Regions from separate parts of the Leuconostoc suionicum genome, predicted to be linked through region 2. Evidence: predicted binding sites of a transcription regulator. Region 2 holds the regulator's gene; the other holds the start of a gene.
What was found. Region 2 encodes Rex, which represses fermentation and respiration genes when NADH is low (regulators of the CRP and FNR family bind a similar motif). Its sites were predicted from a motif close to TTGTGAANTANTTCACAA; they were not measured.
Positions count from the first base shown of each region.

Region 1: the regulator Rex is predicted to act here: its motif matches at 2,836-2,853, upstream of adhE (bifunctional acetaldehyde-CoA/alcohol dehydrogenase).

Region 1 is NZ_CP015247.1:112,079-118,294, forward strand. It holds gene A6B45_RS00630 (folate family ECF transporter S component) at 1-291, shown strand, start outside; gene thiD (bifunctional hydroxymethylpyrimidine kinase/phosphomethylpyrimidine kinase) at 330-1,157, shown strand; gene A6B45_RS00640 (hypothetical protein) at 1,174-1,857, opposite strand; gene A6B45_RS00645 ((S)-acetoin forming diacetyl reductase) at 1,984-2,760, shown strand; gene adhE (bifunctional acetaldehyde-CoA/alcohol dehydrogenase) at 2,993-5,695, shown strand; gene rlmD (23S rRNA (uracil(1939)-C(5))-methyltransferase RlmD) at 5,728-6,216, opposite strand, start outside.
Region 2 is NZ_CP015247.1:1,709,198-1,723,827, reverse strand. It holds gene A6B45_RS08670 (C40 family peptidase) at 1-816, shown strand, start outside; gene A6B45_RS08665 (thymidine kinase) at 1,018-1,629, shown strand; gene prfA (peptide chain release factor 1) at 1,711-2,781, shown strand; gene prmC (peptide chain release factor N(5)-glutamine methyltransferase) at 2,778-3,770, shown strand; gene A6B45_RS08650 (L-threonylcarbamoyladenylate synthase) at 3,767-4,780, shown strand; gene A6B45_RS08645 (carboxypeptidase M32) at 4,930-6,420, shown strand; gene A6B45_RS08640 (phosphocarrier protein HPr) at 6,680-6,949, shown strand; gene ptsP (phosphoenolpyruvate--protein phosphotransferase) at 6,951-8,666, shown strand; gene tsaB (tRNA (adenosine(37)-N6)-threonylcarbamoyltransferase complex dimerization subunit type 1 TsaB) at 8,780-9,490, shown strand; gene rimI (ribosomal protein S18-alanine N-acetyltransferase) at 9,474-10,031, shown strand; gene rimI (ribosomal protein S18-alanine N-acetyltransferase) at 10,009-10,419, shown strand; gene tsaD (tRNA (adenosine(37)-N6)-threonylcarbamoyltransferase complex transferase subunit TsaD) at 10,412-11,428, shown strand; gene A6B45_RS08610 (redox-sensing transcriptional repressor Rex) at 11,526-12,176, shown strand; gene A6B45_RS08605 (lipid II:glycine glycyltransferase FemX) at 12,183-13,220, shown strand; gene A6B45_RS08600 (HAD-IIB family hydrolase) at 13,287-14,105, shown strand; gene A6B45_RS08595 (FUSC family protein) at 14,115-14,597, opposite strand.

The sequences.
Region 1 (6,216 bases), 430 kb from region 2:
GCAATGATTAGTGCGTTAATTTATTCACTGGCTTATTTCAAGCACGACAAAACAAGCTGGTGGCGAGTAAGTATTGCTGTGGGTTTGGTACTATTAATTGCTAATATTGGTTTAAATTCGATTTGGTTGGTTATGATGTATCATACAGCACACGATTGGCCTTCATTTTTAACCTTTATTACACCACGTGTCATTAAGAATTTAATTATGTTTCCCATTCAAGTAGGTATTTCGTATTTCCTTTTGAATAATCAGGTTATTAGTCACACCACAAAAAAGATTTTTAGTTAAACAGCTTCGGCTGTTTTTTTTGAAAGTAGGGGTTTAATATGGTAAATGAATTTCCACAAGTTTTAACAATAGCAGGTTCTGATTCAGATGGATCCGCAGGTATGCAAGCAGATTTACATACCTTTTTCATTAGAAAAACATACGGTATGAGTGTGTTAGTTGCTGCTGTGGCTGGGAACTCATACGGTATTCATGCTGCGGAAACCTTACCGCTAGACTTTATTGACAAACAGTTTGAGGTTCTTGCTGACGATTTTAAAGTTCGTGCTAGTAAGACAGGAATGTTATCAGATGCTAGCCTAATTGAAGCGGTGGTAAAAGCTTATAAAAAGTTTGACTTTGGTCCATTAGTAGTTGATCCGGTAATAACAACAAAACATGGTGCTCAGTTGTTAGAGGCAGCGGCCTTTGAGGCACTAAAAGAAAAACTTCTACCCCTTGCAACAGTTGCAACTCCGAACTTTTTTGAAGCACAGTTGATAACAGGACGTACTATTGATAATGAACAGCAACAGGCAGCAGCTGCAAAAGATATTCAATCTCTGGGTGTCCAAAATGTTATTATCAAAGGATGGCATAATCAAGATAACCAAAATGAGGTTGCTGACTATGTTCTTCTCGCGGATGGATCTGATTTTTGGTTAAGGCATCCGTATTTTGATACTACACACATCAATGGTACTGGGGACACTTTAAGCGCTGCTATTGCCGCTGAAATTGCTAAGGGGAAAGACATTGCTACAGCTATTCGCATTGCCCACGATGTGACGGCAACAGCGATCGAACATGAAATTGCTGTTGGACATAAGTTTGGGCCAATTAATCACTGGGCAGCTCAAGACTATAATAAAAAAGAAGACAAGTAATTTGTCTTCTTTTTTATTATGATGCACCGGTGATATCACCATGAACAAGTCGTTTGAAAATATGACGATCCGCCCAAGCAATATTACGCCCCTGTAAAAGGAAGGACATGACAGTACCAATACCGAGCGCCACTATTTGATGGCTAATGATGAGACAAATAATCGAAATACCAATTGCAACAGCGAAATTACTCATTTGAGCTTTACTAGCATTGCCACGGAAATAATCAAAGCGTAAGATATTCGTCAGATCATCTAAGGGGTGAAGAATCCAATTGACACGCTGGTATATAGAAATGGCCACGCCAATTGTCCAAATACCAAACAGGTCAAGAGGAATACGCCACCACCAACTAAGTTGACGAATGCCCAGCGAGATAAAGTAATTGGCGAATATGCCAACTAAAATACTAAACGCCATACCGAAGAAAATATTGCCAAATAATCGTAACCAATTGATACGCATGGCTAACCACATATTTAAGAAGGCCACAGAAACAGCTGTAATAGCTAAAAAGATACTAATTTGCCATCCAGTGGTGTTAGCTAAGTTAGCGGCGCTAGCCGTCCATGGGGCCGAACCCATAGCGCTAGCCACACTTAATCCATTACCAAATGAGTTAATGATTAAAGAGATAAAAAAGAAACTAATTTTTTGTTTGTATCCCAGTTGATAAAATTGACCATCTATATAGTACATTGTGTAATTTTTTCCTTAGTTGATTATCTTCTTATTATAGCATTAAGAAAGGTTTTTAAAGATAGTTTACAAAATCACAATTAAGGTATAGAATATATGCATTAGAAAATTGTGAGGAAAAAAACAATGTCAGAAAATAAAGTCGCTTTGGTAACTGGAGCTGGTCAAGGAATTGGACAAGCAATCGCAGAACGATTGTCAAAAGATGGGTTTAAGGTTGCCCTAGTTGGACGTCATATTGAAAAAGTACAAAAAGTAGCTGATGAAATTAATAGAAATGGTGGAGAAGCCATCGCTATTAAGGCTGACGTAGCAAAACGTGATGAAGTTTTTGCGGCTGTTAAAGAAACAAAAGAAAAGTTTAACGGTTTTGATGTAATTGTTAATAATGCTGGTGTTGCTCCTACGACACCAATCATGTCTGTCACAGAAGACGACATGAACTGGACGTGGGGCATTAACGTAAATGGTATTGTTTGGGGAACTCAGGCAGCAGTAGACGCATTCAAAGAATTTGGTCATGGTGGCAAAATTATTAATGCAACATCGCAAGCTGGTGTTCAAGGTAACGCTAATTTAACTGCTTATGGATCAACAAAGTTTGCTATTCGTGGTATTACACAAACAACAGCTAGAGAATTAGCAGAGTTTGGTATTACAGTAAATGCATTTGCGCCTGGAATTGTTAAAACACCAATGATGGAAGATATCGCTCATGAGGTTAGTGTAAATGCTGGCAAAGACGATGAGTGGGGCATGGCACAATTCTCTGAAGGAATCGCTATGGGACGTTTGAGTGAACCAGAAGACGTTGCTAATGTCGTTTCTTTCCTTTCAAGTGAAGATTCAAACTATGTCACTGGACAAACATTGATTGTCGATGGCGGTATGGTATTTAGTTAATAAGTATTCAAAATAAATAAAAAAGTATCCCACATATTTAATTTGGGGTATTTTTTTGTTGTCAAAACGGCCTCCATGTGATTTACTATACAATTACTCCTTGTTTATGTTAGCGCTTCCAAATGCTATTAAAACAACGTTTTAAAAACTTTTTTAAATACAGTTGCTTTTTTAAAGGAGATGATATATACTTATATTGTTAATAAATGAGCAAGTAAAGGAGCATAAAATTATGGCAGAAGCAATTGCAAAAAAGCCCGCAAAAAAGGTTTTGACACCTGAAGAAAAAGCGGAACTACAGACACAAGCTGAGAAAATGACCGAGGGTTTGGTAGAAAAATCACAAAAAGCATTAGCTGAATTTTCAACATTTTCTCAAGAACAAGTTGATAAAATTGTTGCAGCTATGGCTTTAGCTGGTTCAGAAAATTCACTGCTATTAGCCCACGCTGCTCATGATGAAACGGGTCGTGGTGTTGTAGAAGACAAAGATACGAAAAACCGTTTTGCATCAGAGTCTGTTTACAACGCTATTAAATTTGATAAAACGGTTGGTGTCATTAGTGAAGATAAGATTCAAGGGAAAGTTGAACTGGCAGCGCCACTAGGTGTTCTGGCAGGAATTGTTCCAACTACAAATCCAACATCGACAACTATTTTCAAATCAATGTTGACAGCAAAAACGCGTAACACAATTATCTTTGCTTTCCATCCTCAAGCACAAAAGTCATCAGTGCTTGCTGCACAAATTGTTTATGATGCTGCGGTTAAAGCAGGCGCACCGGAAAACTTTATCCAATGGATTGAAAAGCCATCACTATATGCAACAAGTGCGTTGATACAAAATCCTCATATTGCTTCAATTTTAGCTACTGGTGGACCATCAATGGTTAATGCAGCTTTAAAGTCAGGAAATCCATCAATGGGTGTTGGAGCTGGAAACGGTGCAGTTTATATTGATGCAACTGTTGACACAGATCGTGCCGTGTCTGATTTGTTGTTATCAAAGCGTTTTGATAACGGCATGATTTGTGCCACAGAAAACTCAGCCGTTATCCAAGCACCAATCTATGACGAAATTTTAACTAAGTTACAAGAACAAGGTGCATATCTTGTTCCTAAGAAAGACTACAAGAAAATTGCTGATTATGTCTTTAAGCCTAACGCAGAGGGATTTGGTATTGCTGGCCCTGTTGCTGGTATGTCGGGTCGCTGGATTGCTGAACAAGCTGGCGTAAAGATTCCTGATGGTAAAGATGTACTTTTGTTCGAATTAGATCAGAAGAACATAGGTGAAGCGTTATCTTCTGAAAAGTTATCGCCATTACTTTCAATTTATAAAGTTGAGAAACGTGAAGAAGCTATTGAGACTGTTCAATCATTATTAAACTATCAAGGCGCAGGACACAACGCAGCAATTCAAATTGGCTCACAAGATGATCCATTCGTTAAAGAGTATGCTGACGCGATTGGTGCATCACGTATTTTGGTTAACCAACCTGACTCAATCGGTGGTGTTGGAGATATTTATACAGATGCTATGCGTCCATCGTTGACACTTGGTACCGGATCATGGGGGAAGAATTCATTGTCTCATAACTTATCAACATACGACTTACTTAATATTAAGACCGTGGCTCGCCGCCGTAATCGTCCTCAATGGGTTCGTTTACCTAAGGAAGTTTATTACGAAGCCAACGCCATTACTTATTTACAAGACTTACCTACTGTAAACCGTGCATTTATTGTCGCTGATCCTGGTATGGTTCAGTTCGGATTTGTCAGTAGAGTGCTGGGTCAACTTGAGTTACGTCAAGAACAGGTTGAAACAAATATCTACGGTTCAGTTAAGCCTGACCCAACATTGTCACAAGCTGTTGAGATTGCTCGCCAAATGGCAGACTTCAAACCAGATACAGTTATTTTACTTGGCGGTGGTTCGGCACTTGACGCTGGTAAAATTGGTCGGTTCTTGTACGAATATTCGACACGCCATGAAGGCATTCTAGAAGATGACGAGGCGATTAAAGATCTATTCTTAGAACTACAACAAAAGTTTATGGATATTCGTAAGCGAATCGTTAAGTTTTACCACGCACGTTTGACACAAATGGTTGCTATTCCAACAACTTCAGGTACTGGATCAGAAGTGACACCATTTGCCGTTATTACAGATGATGAAACACATGTAAAGTATCCATTAGCCGATTATGAATTGACACCGGAAGTTGCTATTGTTGATCCAGAATTTGTTATGACCGTACCACAACACACGGTAGCTTGGTCAGGATTAGATGCTTTGTCACATGCTTTGGAATCATACGTTTCAGTAATGGCTTCTGAATTTACACGCCCTTGGGCATTACAAGCTATTAAGTTGATTTTTGATAACTTAACAAATTCATACAATTATGATCCTAAACACCCAACTAAGGAAGGTCAGAATGCGCGCACAAAGATGCACTATGCGTCAACATTGGCTGGCATGTCATTTGCGAATGCCTTCTTGGGACTTAACCACTCACTAGCACACAAGACTGGTGGAGAATTCGGACTACCTCACGGTATGGCAATCGCTATTGCAATGCCACATGTGATTAAGTTTAATGCAGTAACAGGAAATGTAAAGCGCACACCATATCCACGTTACGAAACCTATACAGCACAAAAAGATTATGCTGATATTGCACGTTACTTAGGTTTGAAAGGTGAAACGGATGCTGAATTGGTCGATGTATTGATTGCAGAAATCAAGAAGTTGGCTGCATCAGTGGGTGTCAATCAAACACTATCTGGCAACGGTGTTTCAAAGCATGACTTTGATGCAAAGTTAGAAAAGATGATTGACTTAGTTTACAATGATCAATGCACGCCGGGAAACCCTCGCCAACCAAGCTTGGCAGAAATTCGTCAATTATTGAAAAACCAGTTTTAAAAAAAGAGACCTTACAATTAAGTAAGGTCTTTTTATTTTTGACGTTTTGTCAATTTAACAACGCCCTCCCAACGGGCAGTTTGAGGGAACATGTCAATACTTTGGATGTAATCAACTTGGTAGGCTTTTGATAAATCAACCAAATCACGAGCTAAAGTTGAGGCGTTACATGAAATATACACGAACTTTTCAGGTTGTGTGCGCAAAATTTCTCGACGCAGTGCAGTGTCTAAACCTGTGCGTGGTGGATCAACAACTAATGCATCAGCTATCCATCCTTCTGCTTGCCACTTAGGGAACAGTTTTTCAGCCGTGCCCACCTCATAGTGAGCATTACTAATATGATTTAAAGTAGCATTTTGATTGGCATCTTCAACTGCCTCGGGGATAATTTCCATACCACGAACTTCGCCAGCCTTGTCAGCTAAGGACAGACCGATTGTACCTACACCAGAATATGCATCGACTAGTTTATCAGCGTGCGTCAAATCAAGTGCTGCCAAGGCTTGATTATAAACCAC
Region 2 (14,630 bases):
CTAATTACCACACACATTATCAGTCTACCTGAAAGTATTCAGGAGTTACCGACAAAAGTATTGAAAACAACAGGGTTAAAGAAACTGACCGTTAAAAGTAGTTCACAACATTTCACAACTGTTAGTGGTGAAAAAGTTATAATGAAAACGACTACTCTTGGCAAAACATATTTGATTTCAGAAACAACAAAAAAGAAACTGACAGGATTACAAACCATTGGTAAAAAAGAATATTATTTTTCTCCTGAAAATAGTGAAATGGTGTACGGATTTAAAAAAATTGACGGGTATTATTATTACTTCGATGATGACGGCGTGAATGATACTGTCAAAGCTTATAAAAAAATTGCTTCCTCGGTTAAGAGTGATAATACGATTATTGAAAAAGTTATTTCAGGTGGTATGACTTTGGTCGGAAAGAGCCCCTACGCTTATGGAGGTGGTCGTACTGATAGTTCTATAGCTAAGAATGAATTTGATTGTTCATCATTCATTGCATGGTTTTATAGAAAAGCCGGGTTACCATTAGTGGTGCAATCTGCTGCTTCTACGACTTTGTTAGCACAAACAGGAACTGAGGTTGCATGGTCTGATATGCAACGAGGAGATATTCTTGTTACTCCAAGCACTTACACTGAGGATCGCCTTCATACTGCCATTTACCTCGGTAATGGATTCATTTTACATGATTCATCGCCTACTAATGGTGTCGCAGTTAGTCGTTTAAATGAATTGGTTAACTATAAAACATCTAAGACATTAACGTGGGCTGATTTATTAAAGCCAGGAACAGTACGTCGTGAAGTAACGGAATAAAGATTTATTATAGCGCCACTTAATCGTGGCTTTTTTGTTGCTGTAAATATTGGTATAATATTATTAGCAGTGTCTGCATGTCTGTGTGGATAAATATTTTAGCAAAAATATCATTCATTTATATATGGTACTCAGGCTTCATTCAAACTAATAAAAAGGGGAATAAGTGTTTATAATCTATGGATTAAACACAGTAAAGATATGGCACAATTATTTTTTGAATATGGCGCAATGAGTTCCGGAAAGTCTATTGAAATCCTCAAGGTCGCCCATAATTATGAATCACAAGGTCGGAAAGTGTTGTTGATGACACCTATTGTGGATTCACGAAATGGTGTTGGTGTTGTGGCTAGTCGAATTGGTTTGTCTCGTGAAGCAGTGACAGTTCAACCAGATCAAAATTTGTATCAATTAATTAAAAAAATGAAAAATGATAATTTAGCAGTAGTGTTAATTGATGAAGCGCAATTTTTAGCCGCTGAACAGGTTGATCAACTAGCGTATGTTGTTGATAACCTTAATATTCCTGTCATGACTTTTGGCTTAAAACAAGATGCTTTTAATCATTTGTTTGAAGGTTCAAAACGCTTAATCGAATTAGCTGATAAATTAGAAGAAATGAAAACAATTTGTTCATTTTGTGGCAAGAAGGCAACGACTCAATTACGTATTGTTGATGGAAAACCACAACGCGAAGGTGCGCAAGTTTTCATTGGTGGCGATGAAGCTTATATTCCTACGTGTCGTCACCATTGGTTTAATCCCGACTTAGATAAAATTGCTGAGATGTTTTCAACTGACCATGATCAGTGAATCAAGGGGCCATCGACCCTGTACATAAAAAATAAAATGTTGTTAGTGTGTCAGCACTGGCAGCTTCTACTGGAGAATAAAATGGATCCAATATTTCAATCTTTACAAACCGTCGTTGATCACTATGATGAGCTAAATGAGCAACTGGCTGATCCTGAAGTGATGAATGATGGTCAACATTATATGAAGCTTTCTAAAGAAGCTGGTGAAATACGCCAAACCGTTGAAGTTTATACACGTTATAAGCAGGTAATTCAAGATATTCAAGATGCCGAAGAACTTTTAAATGATGCTGAAATGGCACCTTTAGCTAAAGAAGATCTCAATACCTTGAGACCTGAAAAGGAACAATTGGAAGCGCAATTGAAAGTTTTGATGTTGCCAAAAGACCCTAACGACGATAAAAATATTATCATGGAAATACGTGGAGCAGCTGGTGGGGATGAATCGTCACTTTTTGCTGCTGACCTATTAGACATGTACCGTCGGTATGCCGAACGTCAAAACTGGTCATTGAGCATCATTGATGAAAGCAGTACTGAAGTTGGTGGTTATAAAGAAGTTGCTGTTATGATTACGGGTGACAATGTTTATTCTAAGCTAAAATTTGAATCTGGTGCTCATCGAGTGCAACGTGTTCCGGCTACTGAAACGCAAGGACGTGTTCATACTTCCACAGCAACGGTTGGTGTCATGCCAGAATTTGAAGAAATTGACTTTGAACTAAATGAATCAGATTTGGAAGAAGAATTTTTCCGTTCAGGTGGTGCTGGTGGACAAAACGTCAATAAGGTGTCAACAGCAGTTCGCTTAATTCACAAACCAACAGGTATTATGGTTAAGATGCAAGAAGAGAGAACGCAAATTAAAAACCGTGATAAGGCCCGAAAGTTATTGGCAAGTCGTGTTTATGATTTTTATGCACAACAAAATGAATCTGAATATGCAGCACAGCGGAAATCAGCGGTCGGAACTGGTGATCGTTCGGAACGAATCAGAACCTACAACTATCCGCAAAATCGTGTAACAGATCACCGCATTGGTCTGACACTGAATAAGTTGGATCGTATTATGAACGGTGAACTTGGTGAGGTTATCGATGCATTGGTTATTGCAGATCAAACAGCAAAGTTGGCGGAACTAAACAAATGACTGGAAAGCATTTTGAAACGCCAGATCAGTTTAAAAAATCTAAATCAGATTCCAAAGTACTTTCGAGCAAATTAAACACACCAAAATGGTTTGAATGGGACGACATTCAAAAACCAGTTAATTCAGCCACAGTAAAAATTTCATTGCTTGAGGCCAAAAAATGGGCTCTTTTAGAGCTGACCAGTGTTGGTATGCCGGCAGAAGATGCTAAGGATAATATTGATTTTCTTCTCAGTGGAGCACTGAATGTTAATTATGGTATGCTACGAGCAAATATGTCGCGACAAATGCCGGCAGCTTTAGCGGCACTTTGGCCCACATGGGTATCAGAATTAGTTAAAAATAAGCCGCCACAATATATTTTAGGTCATGCACCATTTTATGGCCGTGAATTTATGGTAGATGAACGTGTGTTGATTCCACGGCCAGAAACCGAGCAACTGGTTGAATGGATTTTGAAAGATGCTGGTAATGCTAAACATCCCGTTTCTGTGTTAGATATTGGCACAGGTAGTGGGGCAATTATTGAAACATTAATGCTTGAGAACCAGCGAGTGAAAGGGTTTGCCGCAGATATTTCTCAAGATGCTTTGACGGTAGCTGAAATGAATGCACAACGTTTTAATTTATCACATCTACATTTTGTTGAAAGCGATGTTTTTAGTGCATTAAGCGGATTGAAATTTGATCTTATTGTTAGTAATCCACCATATATTTCTAATAGTGATGAAGATGAGATGGATGACAGTGTGTTAACTTTCGAACCGCATACAGCTTTATTTGCTGAAAATGATGGTTTAGCAATTTACGAAAAACTTGCGCGTGGATTAGATGCGCATTTAACTGAACATGGCCGTGCGTATTTTGAAATTGGTTATAAACAAGGAAAGGCAGTACAGCAGTTACTACAAGCGGCATTGCCCAAAGCGAAGATAACTTTGCGACAAGATTTTGCAGGTCTTGATCGCATGATTCGAGTAGAAAAATGAAAACAAAAATTTTTGAAACCACTAAAAATGATATTGAAGAAGCTAGCCGACTTATTCAAAAAGGCGAAGTAGTTGCTTTTCCAACAGAAACAGTTTACGGACTGGGAGCCGATGCAACGAATGAATCAGCAATTAAAAAGGTATTTGTCGCTAAGGGACGACCTGCTGATAATCCTTTGATTATGACCGTAGCAGACGCTGCACAGTTGGATGAATTTGTAACTATTTCTGACCAAGCTAGGGGATTGATGGACCATTTTTGGCCGGGTTCGTTAACTATTATCCTACCTATCAAACCAGGAAAGGTGTCCATGTTGGTGACCGGTGGATTACAGACGGTTGCTTTTCGCTTACCTGCTAACGACGCGGCACGTACGTTAATTCGTGCTGCTGGTGTACCAATTGTGGGACCAAGCGCAAATACATCAGGAAAGCCATCCCCAACAACAGCACAGCATGTGTGGCACGATATGCAAAATAAAATTGCCGGAATTGTTGATGATGGACCGACGCAAGTAGGTGTTGAGTCAACGGTTGTCGATATGTCGATATCGACACCGATTATTTTACGCCCAGGCGCAGTGACTCAAACACAACTTGAAAATGTTTTACAAATGAAAGTTATTGATGCAACTAGTACAGAATCTGTTGCGAGCAATGTAACACCTAAGGCACCAGGCATGAAATATCGCCACTATGCCCCAGACAAAAATGTCGTAATGTTTGACGAATTAGATGCCTTAGACTTAAAACAAGTACTTGCACCAAATGATGTTGTAATGGCCCAAGATGATATGATTGAAAAAATGGGATTAACGAAGCGTCAGGCGTGGTCATTAGGAAACACCTTAGAAACGGCTACTGAACAGTTATTTGCTGGGTTACGTTTTTACGATGATGATAGTCAGATAACCACGATTTACGTTCAAAAGATGCCGCCGATTGGTATTGGTAAGGCCTTTAATAATCGTTTAGGTAAAGCAGCGGGAAATCAGGAATTTCAAAACTAAAAATAAAAGGAACTAAATCTGCTAACAGGTCTAGTTCCTTTTTATTTTTAATTAAGACAGTTTTCTAAATAATGACAAATGATGACACATTTCTTCAAATGAAATGATAAAATGATTATTAACTAAAAATATTCTAATAGGAGCTATATATGACGACACAACACGATTTATTTGATTCAGTTAAAGAGCAGACTATTTTGACACAAATAGCTGCACTTTCAGGTTGGGATGCTTTGACGGGGATGCCAAAGGATGCGGGACATTTTCGTGCAGAGATGGACGCATATCTAGCTGAGAAGTTATTCCAAGTTTCAACTGGAAGTGCTCGAAAAAAGATATTAGAAGATTTGGAAGCTGACGATTCATCATTAGATAATCTAGGTCATCTTGTGCTTCAAAAGGCACGTAAAGATTTTGATATGACAGGCAATATTCCTGAACAAGATTTTATTGCTTTTCAGAAAACACTTTCGGAAGCACAAGACTTTTGGGCAAGAGCGCGTGAGGCTAACGACTATAAAGTTTATCAGCCATATTTGGAACGAATTATTAGCTATTTGAAGCAATTCATTCCACTATGGCAAAAAAATGAAAAAACACCATACGATGTTTTATTAAATCAATATGAACCAGGACTAACTGTCGAAAAATTGGATGCAGTATTTGACCAAGTTAAGAATGGTATCACAACATTGCGTCACAAATTGTCGGCCAATGATTCGATACCGAATGATGAATTCTTAAGTCGTAAGGTCACTAAGGCACAACAAAGTAAGTATGCTATGGCGGCTGCACAAAGATTGGGTTACAACCTAAATAAAGGTCGGCTAGATGATACAATCCATCCATTTATGGAAGCTCTGAATCGTGATGATGCTCGTATCACCACACGTTGGGACGAAAATAATTTTCAAATGGCAGTTCTAGGCATTCTCCACGAGGCAGGCCACGGACTCTTTGAACAAAATGTTGATTCTAAGTATGACGATGTACGTTCAGTTTTGCCAATCAGCATGAGTATTCATGAATCGCAATCGTTGTTTAATGAAGTTATGGTTGGAAGATCAAAAGAATTTTGGGCAGTTGAATATCCAAAGTTACAAGCAATTGTGGCACCAACATTTGATGATATTAATTTTGATCAATTTTATCAAGCGTGGTTAAAAACTGAAGCCACACTGATTCGTACTGAAGCGGACCCGCTAACTTATCCACTGCACATCATTATTCGTTATGAAATTGAAAAAGCAATTTTTAACGATAACGTTGATATAAGTGATTTGCCAGCACTCTGGAATAAGAAATATAAAGAATATCTTGGTTTAGAAGTACCAGATGATTTGACTGGTATTTTACAGGACATTCACTGGGCGGGCGGATCATTTGGGTACTTCCCAAGTTATGCACTCGGTCACTTATATGCAGCTCAATTTAGAGCAACCATGACAAAGACGTTAGATTTTAAAGCTATCTTTGAATCGGGCGATTACTCACCAATTTTTGAATGGCGGAAGGAGCATATTTGGCAATATGGTGGGGCCGTAGACCCTAATAAAGTATTGGAAGATGCTACGGGAGAGCCTCTAAATCCACAGTACTGGCTAGACTTTGTTAACGGCCTGTATGAAAATGTTAATTGAGAAAAAGGCGTTGAACTGATGATGTTTAACGCTTTTTTATTGTGGATATTAGTTGTTTCAAGTATGAGCAAACCATTTTTCAGAAAAGAGAACACATAATCAATGAAAACGTTTTCATTGAAAAAGCCGGTAAATAGGCATTTCTAGCTTTAGTGCTTGATATAACAGTGATTTGTGCAATATTCTACTTGATATTTTGTAAGCGCTTTGATAAACTATATTCAGAAGCTGATTAACAGCACAAAGGAGAATTTTAAACATGGCACAATCAAAAGACTTTCATATCATCGCAGAAACAGGTATTCACGCACGTCCAGCAACTTTGTTAGTACAAGCAGCTTCAAAGTTCGCTTCAGATGTTACTTTGTCATATCAAGGTAAGGATGTTAACTTGAAGTCAATCATGGGTGTAATGTCATTAGGTGTTGGTCAAGGAGCCGATGTTACTATCAAGACTGAGGGTGCTGATGAAGAAGCAGCCATGACAACAATTGCTGAAGCAATGGCTACAGAAGGACTAGCAGAATAAAATGACGAAAAACTTCAAAGGAATCGCGGCAAGTAACGGCGTAGCAATTGCTAAAGCCTACTTGTTAGTTGATCCAGATTTGTCTTTTGAGAAGACAACAGTAACAAATGTGGCGGCTGAACAAGCACGTGTCGACGATGCTTTGAAGGCTTCTAGTGATGATGTTAAATTGATAAAGGCAAAGGCAACCGAAAGTTTAGGTGCTGCAGAGGCTGAAGTATTCGAAGCACACCTAATGGTTTTGGCTGATCCAGAAATGTCTGGTGCAATTAAACAAAAAATAGAAGATGACAAAGTTAACGCTGAGCAAGCTGTCAAAGAAGTCACAGATATGTACATCAGCATGTTTGACGCGATGACGGATAATGAATATATGCAGGAACGTGCAGCAGATATTCGTGACGTAACGAAGCGCATTTTGTCACACTTATTGAATATTTCTTTGCCCAATCCAGCATTAATTGACGAAGAAGTAATTCTTGTATCAAAGGATTTAACTCCTTCTGATACAGCACAACTAGATCGTCAGTTCGTAAAAGGTATTTTAACTGACCTTGGTGGTCGAACGGCTCATGCATCAATTATGGCACGTACATTGGAAATTCCAGCGGTGGTTGGTTCTGAAAAAGCAACAGTTGAAGTTTCTAGTGGTGATTTGGTTATTGTTGATGGCTTGACAGGTGATGTAATTGTTAATCCTGATGCCGATACACTTGCTACTTATCAAAAAAAGGCAGCCGATTATTTCGCACAACGTGCGGAATGGGCTAAATTGAAAGATGAGAAATCAGTGTCTGCTGATGGTAAAGAATTTATCGTTGGTGCTAACATTGGCGCACCAAAAGATATGCAAGCTGTTTTAGACAATGGTTCTGAAGGCGTTGGTTTGTATCGAACAGAATTCTTGTATATGGAATCTGATCATTTACCAACTGAAGATGAACAGTTTGAGGCTTACAAGGCTGTTGTCGAACAAATGGGTGACAAGCCCGTTACAGTTCGTACGATGGATATTGGTGGCGACAAACATCTTGATTATTGGAAATTACCTGAAGAAGAGAATCCGTTCTTAGGTTATCGTGCCATTCGTATTTCATTGGATCAGACTGATATTTTTCGCACGCAATTACGTGCATTGATACGGGCATCTGCGTTTGGCAACTTATGGATTATGTTCCCAATGATTGCAACACTAAGCGAATTCCGTGCTGCTAGAAAAATTTACCTTGAAGAACGTGAAAAGCTTGAAAAAGCGGGCGTGGCTACGGGTGAAGTTAAGTTGGGTATTATGATAGAAATTCCAGCTGCAGCAATTTTAGCCGATAAATTTGCCAAAGAAGTTGATTTCTTCTCTATTGGTACGAATGATTTGATTGCCTATACAATGGCTGCGGATCGTGGAAATGATCGTGTGGCGTATTTGTATCAACCTTATAATCCGTCTATCTTACGATTAATTAATACTGTGATTTCAGCTGCGCACAAAGAGGGCAAGTTTGTCGCAATGTGTGGTGAGATGGCTGGTGATCCTGTGGCAGTGCCACTATTAGTGGGTATGGGATTAGATGAGTTTTCAATGAGTGCGCCATCTGTTTTGCAAACTCGTTCCTTGATGAAAAAGCTCAACACAGCTGACATGAAAGTGTTGGCTGAAAAAGCATTGGACGTTGAAACGAACGACGAAGTGATTGAGTTAGTTAAGAAAGCAACCAAGTAATGTTTAGAAAAAGCGCCATTGGCGTTTTTTTTTGCTTTATAACCGTTTTTACAACTACTAATAAATATAACAATTCTCCTTCAAGTTTTATTATTTGTGATAAAATTAAACTTATGAAGATTTTAGCATTTGATACAAGTAACCAACCACTAACAGTGAGCTTGGCAGAAAATAATAGCGTAAAAAACGTTTTCACTACCAATGTAGCACGTAACCATTCCATTCAGTTGTTACCAGCAATTCGAGATATTGTGGCCTCTGAAAATTGGGCACTACAAGATATCGATCGTGTTGTTGTGGCTCAAGGGCCAGGATCGTTTACGGGATTAAGAATTGGTGTCACAGTGGCAAAAGTTTTAGCCGATACCTTGGATGCTGAATTATGTGGTGTATCTAGCTTAGCCATTTTAGCGGAACAAGTTAAAGCTGACGGGCTAGTGGTACCACTATTTAACGCCCGCAATAGAAACGTTTTTGCTGGTGTATATCAAAATGGCGTGAGTATATTTGCTGAATCTCATCAGCCAATTACAAATCTATTTGCTTTTTTGGAATCAAAGGACGCACCAATTACTTTTTTGGGTGATACCTCAGAATTTAGTGATGAAATGCAAACGCTTTTTGGTGAACGCGCAAAAATTTTGTCACCAGAAGAGAGTTTACCGGATGGGGTGGGTATTGTAACACTTGGGTTGCAAGAAACACCTACAGAAAATATTCAGGATTTTAATCCAAATTATCTACGCAAAACGCAAGCAGAGCTGAACTGGATTGCTGCTCATCCTGGTGAGGATAAACCAGAAAACTATGTTTTTGAAATTTAGAAAATCAAAGCATTTATTAAATAGTTTGCCAAAATATACCGAAAAAGTCGTTGATGTCCAAGGGACAACATTCTTATTAAGGCGAGCTACGATGTCAGACATCGATATGCTAATAAAAATTGAAGAAGCAGTTTATAATGGTTCAGCGCCATGGCTTTTACGTGATTTTGTGAGTGAACTGTCACGTCCCCATGTCCGACTGTATTTGGTCATTGAACGACGTGGTCAAATTGTTGGTTTTGCTGGTGCTGCTTTACGCACTGACATTCATGACATGCATATTACTAATATAGCTGTCCTGCCCGTGTGGCAAAATAGCGGCTTAGGCACGATGCTCATGCAAGAGCTGAAATTGTTTACCAAAAAAACCGATGTGTCATCAATGACTTTGGAGGCCAGAGTGTCCAACATAGGCGCACTGGCATTGTATGAACGACTAGGCTATAAGCAAACAGGTATTAAGAAAGGATATTACCTCGATAATCGCGAAGATGCGGTATCGATGGCACTACACTTTGATGATTCGACGAGCAACAACTGAAGATATTGACTTGATATGGCATATAGCCGATGCTGCTTTTGGATCATCCCCTTGGCCCAAAAGCGTTTTTGAACATGATTTAGCTAGTCCCAGGACAGCTTATTTTATCGGGGATGGTGGTTTTGTTGGTGTCACGACAATACTTGATGAAGCTGAAATTGTTAGTGTTGCAGTACATCCTGATTATCAAAAACAAGGTGTAGCACAGAACATTTTTAAACATATTTTTAATATGAAGCAAGTTACTCGATTTTTGCTTGAAGTATCAGCACAAAATGGAGGCGCCCAAGCATTATATAGAAAACTGGGATTTACAGAGTATTATCGTCGTGAAAAATATTATAGAAATGGTGATGATGCAATTATGATGGAGAAAAAAATTGACTAAAATAATTTCCTTTGAATCAAGTGCGGATGAAACAAGTGTCGCCATTGTTGAAGACGGTAACATTGTTCTAAGCAACAGTGTGGCTACTCAAATTAATTCACATCAACGCTTTGGTGGTATTGTTCCTGAAGTGGCTAGTAGACATCATATTGAATGGATTACCCGGGTACTAAATGATGCTTTAGACACGGCTCATGTAGAACCCAAAGCGCTTGATGCGGTTGCTGTAACATATGGACCGGGACTAGTCGGCTCTTTATTAGTAGGCTTAATGGGGGCGAAAACATTTGCTCTGGCGCATGGTTTGCCAGTTATTCCAGTTAATCACTTAGCAGGCCATATTGCGGCGGCAAATTTCAACAAACCAATTAAATATCCAGCCATGGCATTAATGGTTTCTGGTGGACATACTGAACTTGTATTGATGCGTGAAGAAAATCAATTTGAAGTCATTGGTGAAACACGTGATGACGCAGCAGGAGAAAGCTTTGACAAAGTTGGGCGGCTATTAAATTTGCCGTATCCTGCTGGGAAGACAATTGATGAGATGGCTCATAGAGGCCAACCAACCATTAAATTTCCAACTGCCATGGCACATGAAGATAACTATGATTTTAGTTTTTCTGGTTTGAAGAGTGCGGTAATTAATTATGTGCATCACGCCAATCAAAAAGAGGAAACAATCAACCAGGATGATTTGGCGACTAGCTTTCAAAATGCTGTTGTTGATGCATTAATTGGTCGAACAAAACGAGCATTAGAAAATTTTCCCGTTAAAAGTTTCGTATTAGCTGGCGGTGTCGCCGCAAATTCTCAATTACGTGAAGAATTGACTATGCTATTAAACGATTTTCCAAAGACAGAATTTATCCCCGTTCCGATGCAGTATACAGGGGATAATGCGGCAATGATTGGTGCTGCAGGTTATTGGAATTACAAGAAAAATATTTTTGCTGATTTAGATTTAAACACGGATCCGGGATTAGATTTTGAATTGTTACAATCTTGACATCATTGTGAAAACATCACTATCTTTTGCTAAAACCTTTTTATATATGGTATACTAGTTATGCAAAAGTTCACAAGTTTAACTAATGGAGATAATTATGACTCAACAACCTAAAATACCGCGTGCAACTGCTAAGCGGCTACCTATATATTTTCGTTATCTAACATTTTTACATGATGCTGGCAAGGAACGGATTTCTTCCTCAGAGTTGAGTGAAGCTATTAAGTTCGATGCGGCAACAATTCGTCGAGATTTTTCATATTTTGGTGCGCTAGGTAAGCGTGGCTATGGTTATGATGTCAAAGCGCTTTTAGATTTTTTTGCCAATGTATTGGACCAAGATAGCTTAATTAATGTGGCTTTAATTGGTGCTGGTAACCTTGGACAAGCGCTGTTGAATTTCAATTTCCATCAATCATCAAATATGCGTATTGCAGCAGCATTTGATGCTGACGAAAAACGTGCGGGTACAATTTTATCAGGTGTGCCTATTTATTCTATGGCAGAATTACAAGAACAGATGACAGCACAACGCATCAATATCGCGATTCTAACTGTTCCTCAAGGCGTAGCACAAGAAATAACAGACCAATTAGTAGAAACGAGCGTTAAGGGCATTTTAAACTTTACACCGGTGCGTGTAACTGTTCCGGCAGGTGTTCGTGTACAAAACGTTGACTTAACAAATGAATTACAGACGTTAGTTTATTTCATCGAAAACTACGGCTCAATTACGACAGGACTATAATTTCACATGACTATTTTAAATTTAGATGATTCCAAAAAAGTAACTGATTACCAGCAATTCGTTCGTGAAAATCCCCGTGGGCAAGTAACACAGGATCCATTGTGGGGAGAGTTAAAATCCAACTGGGGACACATTTACGTTTACCACGAAACTGACGGAAAAATTGATGCCGCTATGTCTATTTTAACCGTCGAAGCAGTGCCAGGAAAACTATTAGCTTATGTTGGCCGAGGGCCAGTAGCTGATGTTGAGGATATTGACTTGATTAAGTCAATGATTAATGAAGCATTGACGGCTTTGCCAGATAATGTATTTTTGGTACGTATGGATCCTGAGGTATCATATTCTGATGCGTTAAATCAAAAGTATATTGATGCTGGATTTAAAACAAGAAACAAACAAGTTGAGCATATGCATGGTAACATTCAACCACGTAAGAATGTTGTTTTGTACTATGATGGTCGTGGTGAAGGGGCTAAACCCATTACAAATGAAGAAGAGTTAATGCTTCATTTTAAGCCGAAAGTCAGAAATGATATTCGTCGTGCTTTTCGTGACGGGGTTACTGTTACAAGTGGTGATAGTGAAGAAGACATTCGCGCATTGTTTGATACATATGTATCGATGGCGAAGAGCCATGGTATTACCCATCGACCAATTGACTATTTCTTACGAATGCAAAAGTTATGGGCTGGCACGGGATTATTCCGTGTTTATCTAGCCCATTATGAAAATCAAGTTATTGCCAGTGGCCTTGGTTTCTCTTATGGTGATGAAATTTGGTATATGTACGCTGGTTCATATCGTGAATTTGGAAAGCATAATGCGCCTGCAGCTATTCAATATGAGATGCTTAAGTGGGGACTTGAATTAAGCAAAGTTGAGTACGATTTTGGTGGCATCGGTGAGTTTGATAATTCAGATGGATTGTACAAATTCAAGCATGAATTTGCTTACCATGATCCCCATGCTGAGTATATTGGTGAACTAGATTGGGTAATTGATGAATCTGGTTATCAAGAATATCTTAAACAATTTGAATGAAATTAGCGCTTAACGGCGCTTTTTTGGTACAATTGAAAGATAGTATTTACGAGTAGGAGACAAGGAATGTCAATTAAATTAATTGCGTCGGACATGGATGGCACGTTTTTAACGGCAAATGACGAATATAGTCAAGCTAGATTTGAACGCGTTTTATCAGTCATGAAGACACGCGATATGCGTTTTGTTGCGGCTTCAGGGCGCCAAGTTAAAAATCTACAACAATTGTTTGCCCCAACAATTAATAATGGCTTTGAAATGGATTTTGTTGGTTCCAATGGTGCAGTTGTATCAACATTTGACCAACAATTGTATTCGGTACATTTGTCAGCTAATCAATTAGAAAAGGTCATTGACTGGAATGCTAAAAATCCGGAGTCAGCGGAAAACATTATTATCATGACAGGTGATAAAGGCACATACGTGTCTAACCATGCTACGGGTCAAGTTGCGGAAATGGTTTTTCAATTTTATCCCAACGTCAAGCAAGTTGAAAAATTAATGCAAGTTGATGATCACATTTTGGGTATTACTTTTGTGTGGCCAAATAATGAAGTGCAGCAACATGTATCAGCGCTTAGAAATATTTTTGGCAACGAATTGCACGCAACTGGGTCAGGATTTGGCTCTGTTGATGTTTTAGGAAAAGGTGTGGATAAGGCAGCAGGGCTACAAGTTTTGCAGGATTACTACAATGTTTTAGATAGTGAAGTGATGGTATTTGGCGATAACGGTAATGATTTAGAGATGTTGACTAAATACGAAAATGGGTTCGTGATGCCTAATGCGGAGCCGTTTATGCAACAAAGAGTAACTAAAAAAGCCGTCGATGTGAACACAAACGACGGTGTTTTGAAGACAATCGAACAATATTTAGGTATTTAAAAAAGCGGCTCACGTCGCTTTTTTTGGTGACCAAAATCGGTTAATCGCGATGGCTATGACCACACCGATGAAAGTATCAATAATACGGTCAATGACATAAACTATGGTTGCGCCAGCTGGAATGTTTAATGAGATCATTAATAAGGCAGCCATTGCCCCAATAACACCGCTATTGTAGTTGAAGCCATCCAATAAAACGATCACAACAATAACAAGTAGAGGTAAAAGAATCATGGAAACCCAAGCAGCTTGATGCGTTTGTTGGTGAATAATGAAATAAAATAGTGCAAAAGCACCACCAACTGTGTTGGAAATTAACCGCACCTTGGCAAAGTTAAGCGTTTTATCCCAACTTTCTCGCAGTGCAAAAACCGCCGCTAAACACGCAACAAAAGGCGGACGATTAAAAAAATAAAATGACGTGATGATTAGCATAACGGCTAGAGCAGTCTTTAATGTACGTAACCCTAATCGAAAATTCCCGAATTGCATAAATTTCTCCAATTAATATTTTATTATTTTATC